2 linked regions of the Rhodohalobacter sp. SW132 genome follow. The protein of the gene in region 1 interacts with the protein of each later gene in a pairwise test. Links are inferred from orthologs where the notes say so. Each region holds a gene or a part of one and is shown on either strand. Other genes may lie near its edges. The genes, in order: secD and pheT.

Evidence for each region.
Region 2: the proteins of secD (region 1) and pheT interact in binary tests that used the Escherichia coli proteins (3 or more experiments, as listed by UniProt). The link is inferred for Rhodohalobacter sp. SW132 from one-to-one orthologs.

The regions. Positions count from the first base shown.
Region 1 is NZ_QUOK01000006.1:86,824-90,028, forward strand. The notes cover bases 207-3,078. They hold secD (protein translocase subunit SecD), read left to right. Parts: upstream 207-678; coding sequence 679-2,478; downstream 2,479-3,078. Other genes in these bases: DYD21_RS12540 (hypothetical protein), read left to right, coding at 207-587; secF (protein translocase subunit SecF), read left to right, coding at 2,529-3,078. Outside these bases: more of DYD21_RS12540, read left to right, coding at 30-206; more of secF, read left to right, coding at 3,079-3,205. UniProt on the Escherichia coli protein: Part of the Sec protein translocase complex. Interacts with the SecYEG preprotein conducting channel. SecDF uses the proton motive force (PMF) to complete protein translocation after the ATP-dependent function of SecA.
Region 2 is NZ_QUOK01000002.1:43,754-47,168, reverse strand. What follows is about bases 137-3,218. They hold pheT (phenylalanine--tRNA ligase subunit beta), read left to right. Parts: upstream 137-512; coding sequence 513-2,924; downstream 2,925-3,218. Other genes in these bases: DYD21_RS04975 (cell division protein ZapA), read left to right, coding at 3,194-3,218; DYD21_RS04980 (hypothetical protein), read left to right, coding at 2,938-3,183; pheS (phenylalanine--tRNA ligase subunit alpha), read left to right, coding at 137-476. Also shown: more of pheS, read left to right, coding at 1-136; more of DYD21_RS04975, read left to right, coding at 3,219-3,415.

The sequences.
Region 1 (3,205 bases):
TCGCTATTCTGCCTATTTTACCGAACTGCATGTTAGCTCGATTTTCACATATCACGCGCCTTCTGGTCATCGGCATCCTGTTTGCGGGATTCGCCGCACATCTGGCCAATCCATTTTTTGGTGATGCTAAAAAAGCAGCCTTCACACAGTGGCTGGATCATAAAGTTGTAGCAAGTGGTGATTCTGCAGAAGCGGAACTGCGCGACCGGATCAAAAAATTACCTAAAGAAGCTTCCAACTTCTGGATGCTCATTCAGGATGCATCAAAACTGATAGCAGACCATAAGGATGATTTTCGGATCAGCCCTTTTACCTCATCAAATGATGAAAAGAAGAATGTATCAAGCTGGCTCATTGGACAGTGGAGCACATTTAACAGTCAGCATAGCAGTAATGCAGTCCTTCCCGAAATTGTAAAACCGATCCAGAAATGGATCGCTCCGACCGATCTTGCAACATATACAAAACCCTTTCGTGAGTTATTATTAAAACTGCCGCAAACCGCACTGCTGCCCAATGATTTTGATTCCGGCAGTACCTGGCTTCTCCCCCCTTTGATCAGCGGCATCAGTATCAACGCGCCGTAGCGCTCCCTTTTCTTACCAACGTTTTCTATTTCAATTTCCGGGGATTCTCCCGGCTACCATTATTTTATTAAATAATCATATTTGAACTGCTATGAAAAAACAAAACAACGGATTTAAAATCGGATGTATCGTACTCTTTTTGGGTATGACCATCTGGTATCTATTCCCAACTGTTCAGTGGACTCTGGAACAGCGTCACATCGACGACATGCCGGAGGCCGAACGCGTAACCTATCTTGATGAAAACCGGGAGCGGCTTCAGAATCTTCAAGCCCGATCACTCTCTCTTGGACTTGACCTTCAAGGCGGCATGTATGTAACGCTTGAAGTTGGCGTTGCCCAGCTTATTCATGAACTCGCAGGTGATTTTGCGGATGACAGTCTCGAAGATATCATCAATACAGCCAATGAACGGTCTATGGAGCAGCGTACAGACTTTATCACCGAATTCGTAAATGAATTTGAAAGCCGTGATCCAAACGCTATGCTTAGCCGATACTACCGCTCGGATGCGGAAAACATCACTCGCCGATCAACAAACTCCGAGGTGGAAGAGTACCTTCGGGGCCAGCGCAGCAGCGCCGTTGAACGTGCGATGGAAATTATCCGGACACGGGTTGACCGTTTTGGTGTAACTGAGCCGTCCATCCTGCAGCAGGGAAACAGCCGCCTCGTGGTTGAACTGCCCGGTGTAGATGATGAACAGCGAGTTCGGGATTTGTTGCGCGGAACAGCACGGCTTGAATTCCGCCTGACTCCCAATGCGGATGAAATCAGCAACGCCAGGGATCAAATCATTCAATATTTTGAGGAACAAGCTGAGGAAGAGAACGGCAACAACCCGCTTCTCGAAGTTCTTAATCCACAGGCACGAAGCCAGTATGTAGTTGGATTTGCAGCCGGACCTGACACCGCCCGTGTTAACCAGCTTATTTTCCAGGATGAAGTTCTATCCCTTCTGCCCAGAAATTCAACCCTGATGTGGGGCGCTACACCATTTGCGCAGGACCGGGGTCTCGATCTGTTTGAACTGATTTCTGTCCGTTCACAAGTTGAGATGACCGGCGATATCGTTTCTGAAGCGCGTGTTGCATTCGATCCGAATACAAACGCTCCGGAAGTTTCCATGACAATGGACTCCGAAGGAACCCGGCGATGGGCACGGATTACCGGGGCAAACATTGGCCGGCCGGTCGCTATTGTGCTCGACGGTTATGTGTATTCCTACCCGAATGTTCGCTCGAAAATTACGGGTGGACGATCATCCATCTCCGGAATGGGCGGATTGCAGGAAGCGGAAGATCTTGTAAACATTCTGCTTTCCGGTGCACTTCCTGCACCTCTTGAAATTATTGAGGAGAGAACGGTAGGTGCCACACTCGGTGAGGCATCCATTAAAGCCGGTTTCTACTCTGTTATGTTTGGTTTGCTCATTGTTGCCCTGTTTATGATAGCCTACTACCACGTAGGGGGAGGGATTGCCGATTTGGCGCTTACCCTGAACATCATTTTCATATTAGGGATTCTGGCGGCCTTCAACGCCACACTCACCTTACCGGGTATCGCCGGAATTGTTCTTACGATCGGTATGGCGGTGGATGCCAACGTACTGATCTTCGACCGTATCCGCGAGGAGTTGCGAGCCGGTAAAACACTAAGAGCATCCATCGATAACGGCTACTCGAACGCAATGAGTGCAATTATTGATGCGAACGTAACGACCTTCTTTGTAGCTGTGATTCTGTTCAGCTTTGGCGTTGGCCCGATTAAAGGCTTCGCGATTACGCTGATGGCAGGTATTGCTTCATCACTCTTCAGCGCTATTGTAATCACACGTGTCATTGTAGACTACCTGACTCGTGAAAAAACATCCAGTATCAGTTTTGGATAATCAATCGCTGAACAGAAATTTTTTAAATACTTTAAACACAGGTATCAATTATGAAATGGTTTGAAACACCTAATTTTGATTTTATTAAAGCTCAAAAGATGATGTATGTCGTCTCCGGGTTTTTATTTATCGGGTCCATTGTGGCAGTATTGACGATGGGACTGAATTACGGTATCGACTTCAGGGGCGGAAAAGAGTACGTCTTTGATTTCGAGAATGATGTAGATGTTGTAGAGATACGAGCAGAACTCACCGAAACACTGGGTGCGCCACCTGAACTCAAGCTCTTTGGTTCATCAAGTGATATTCTCATCCGAACAGATGCAGAAGGTGACATCGGTGATGTCCAGAATACTATTATGGCTTCACTCACCCAGCTTTATCCGGATAATCCGGTGACGGTCATCAAAACAGATGTAGTGGGGCCGCGCTTTGCGGAAGACCTCAAGGTTGCAGCGATTAATTCCATTTTATTTGCTGTGGCAGTTATTTTCATCTACATTCTGATACGGTTTAAAGGGTGGTATTTTTCCGCCGGTGCCGTTGCCGCATTGATTCATGATGTGGTTATTGTACTCGGAATTTTCACCATCCTGGAACCGCTGGTGAATTTTAATGTCACGATCGACCAGGCACTGATTGCCGCATTCCTTACCATTGTGGGTTACTCCCTTAACGATACGGTGGTTGTTTTTGACCGTATCCGGGAGAACTCTCTGATCTATAA
Region 2 (3,415 bases), on another replicon or contig:
AGATCCGGCTGATGAAAGATACCCAGCCGCCTATCCGATCGATTATGCCGGGACGCGTCTACCGAAATGAAGCGGTTACGGCAAAATCCTACTTCCAGTTCAACCAGGTGGAAGGCCTTTATGTGGATGAAAATGTAACCCTCGGTGAGCTCATCGAAACATTGGTGATGTTCGCCAAACTGATGTACGGAAGCGACGTAAAATACAGGGTGCGTCCCTCCTTCTTTCCTTTCACGGAACCAAGCCTTGAAATGGATATCTGGTGGAACAATGAAAAAGGCGGTCAGTGGCTTGAAATCCTGGGTGCCGGCATGGTGGATCCCAACGTATTCGACGCCGTTGATGTGGATTCAGAAACGTACACCGGTTTCGCTTTTGGAATGGGAGTGGATCGGATCGCCCTGCTGCGCTACGGTATTGACGACATCCGGACCCTCTATGAAAATGACATCCGGGTTCTCCGACAGTTCAAATAAGTTTACGCTCATCAAACGCTTTATATATTTTAGATTATGAAAATTTCTGTTAACTGGCTCAGACAGTACGTAGAAACCGATCTCGACCCGAATGAAATTGCAGATAAACTCACGCTTCTGGGTCTTGAAGTGGAAGAGATTGAACAGATCGGTAATAGTTTTGACAAAATGGTCGTCGGTGAAGTTCAGGCTGTTCGGTCACATCCAAATGCGGATAAACTGCAGCTCTGTGATGTAAATACCGGTGATGAAGTATCTCAGATTGTTTGCGGAGCACCCAATGTTGCTAAAGGACAAAAAGTAGCCGTTGCAAAAGTAGGTGCCACCATGCCCGAACCGATGCCAAACGGAGAATATCTGACCATCAAAAAAATGAAACTCCGCGGTGAAAGTTCATCAGGAATGATCTGTTCCGAAGCAGAACTCGGACTGAGTGAAGATCACTCCGGAATTATGGTTTTGAATGATGATCTCAAAATCGGAACTCCGCTCAATGAGGCCCTCAATATCGAACAGGATACGGTTCTTGAAATCGGGCTGACGCCAAATCGCCCTGATGCCGCCTGCCATATCGGTGTTGCACGAGATCTTGCAGCCGTCCTTGAGGCAGAACTCTCATCTCCGTACACCCAGGTTGATAAACCAGCAAATGACTTATCTGATTCAATTGAGATCTCCATCAAAAACAGTGAGAAATGCCATCGTTACGCCGCTTTTATGGTTGAAGGGGTTACGGTAGAGGAATCCCCGAATTGGCTGAAACAGAGACTTCTCTCCATCGGTCTGCGGCCCATTAACAACGTGGTGGATATCACCAATTATGTGCTTCATGAGATCGGTCAGCCGCTTCACGCGTTTGACTACGACAAGATCGCCGGCAAAAAAATTATTGTCCAGGATTTTGATGAAGAAAAAACCTTCACCACGCTCGATGATGTAAAGCGAACCGTACCTGCCGGAACACTTTTTATTTGTGATGAAAAAGAGCCGGTTGCAGTAGCCGGTGTGATGGGCGGAGAAGATTCGGAAGTAACCGATCAAACCAAAACCATTCTCATTGAAAGCGCCTATTTCGATCCTTCATCCATCCGAAAGGCATCCAAGGCGCTTACCCTGCAAAGCGACAGCTCCTACCGCTTTGAGCGTGGTATCGACCCAACACTGCAGGTTCGTGCAGCCAAACGTGCGGCAGACCTGATTGCAGAAGTCACCGGCGGCAGTGTCGTGAATGGCTACGCTGATATCCACCCGGTAAAACCTGAGCAGAAAAAGGTATCGGTCAGGATTTCACGGATTAATTCGCTGCTGGGTACGGATCTCTCCCTGGAGGAGTCGGAAAAGATTCTGAATCTCCTGGAATTTGAAACCGAGCAAACAGATGAAAACACTTTGAACTGCACGGTTCCTCATTTCCGTCCGGATGTTTCACGGGAAGTGGATCTGATTGAGGAAGTGGGCCGGGTGTATGATTACAACCGGATCCCGCGTCCAGATACGGCTCCCTTTGTAACACCGGAACCGCTCACCGACTGGGAGAATCTGGTTGAGAGAATTCGCGGTTATGCTGTGTCTCTCGCATATAAAGAGATCACAACGAATTCGCTCCTCTCCAAAAAAGAGGCCACGCTTCTGTCGCATGAGGGGAATCATATCGACACACTAAATCCTGTATCCCAGGAAAATACAACGCTTCGCCCCCATCTCTCCGGCGGCTTTCTGAAGGCGGTAAAATACAATCTTCACCGAAACGAAGAGCAGCTCCGGTTTTTCGAAATTGGTCACGTTTTCAACGCTTCTGATGACGGAACCTGGGTGGATGGTGTGGAAGAGCACACGCATCTGCTGCTGGGATTATGCGGTTATAAATCCCACGACTCCTGGACCGGGGATGCGAAGACTTTCAATATTTTTGATTTGAAAGCAGACGTTGAAGCCCTTTTTGAACTGCTTGGTATCGCCGAAATGGTGGAACAAGAAGCTGTGAGTAATTACCGACTCAACTACACCATCGGTGAAGCAGTGGTTGGATCGATCTCCGTGGTTGACGAGAAGCTTCGAAAAGGGTTCGATATTGATCACGCCGCATACATTGCAGAAATCAACATCACGGAACTCTCTGCTATCGATGCAATTCACCGTGATATCCGGTTTCAGAAAGTCTCCCGTTTCCCGGCATTTGATTTTGATGCCGCATTCATTGTCGACCAGGACGTGAGAGCATCGGAACTGGAGCAATCGATCCGTAAAGAAGCGGGATCTGTACTAAAATCTATTGAGGTGTTCGACGTTTATGAAGGAGAGAATATCGGATCCAATAAAAAAAGTATTGCTTTTAGGCTCTCTTTTTTAGATTCTAATAAAACATTGTCGATCAAGGATGTGGAACCTATTGTTAAAAAAGTTGTACATCAACTTGAACGCACCTACGACGCAAAGTTAAGATCATAAGCCTCTGTTACCCATGGCCGACCTTGGTTCACAAAAAGAGACCTTTAAAAACTACCTGGATCAGATTCGTCAGCAGGTTACCCTGCTGAAAAAACAGAATAAAGATCTGAAACGTGAAAATTTACGGCTTAAGGACAAGCTGGAAGGACTTCAGAAAAAACAGGGCGATATTTTCTCTGAGATCAGTGAATCAGAACGAATTGCCATGCGGCACCAGGTGAAGAGCCTGATCAATAAAATTAATAAACATATAGAATAACGGGATCTCCATGCAGTCTATTAAAGTGACCATACTCGGCAAACAGATTCCATTGAAAGTGGAAGAAGGCGAGGTGGAAAGCATGAAAAAAATTGCGGGATTTGTTGATGAAAAATTCCGAATTTACCGCCAGGAGCTTACCAATCAGCCCGACTCTACGGCTATGATCCTCGCATCTCTCAGCATCGCAGGAGAACTGTTTGAACTGCGGCAGGAAGTTGCAGCTACTGAG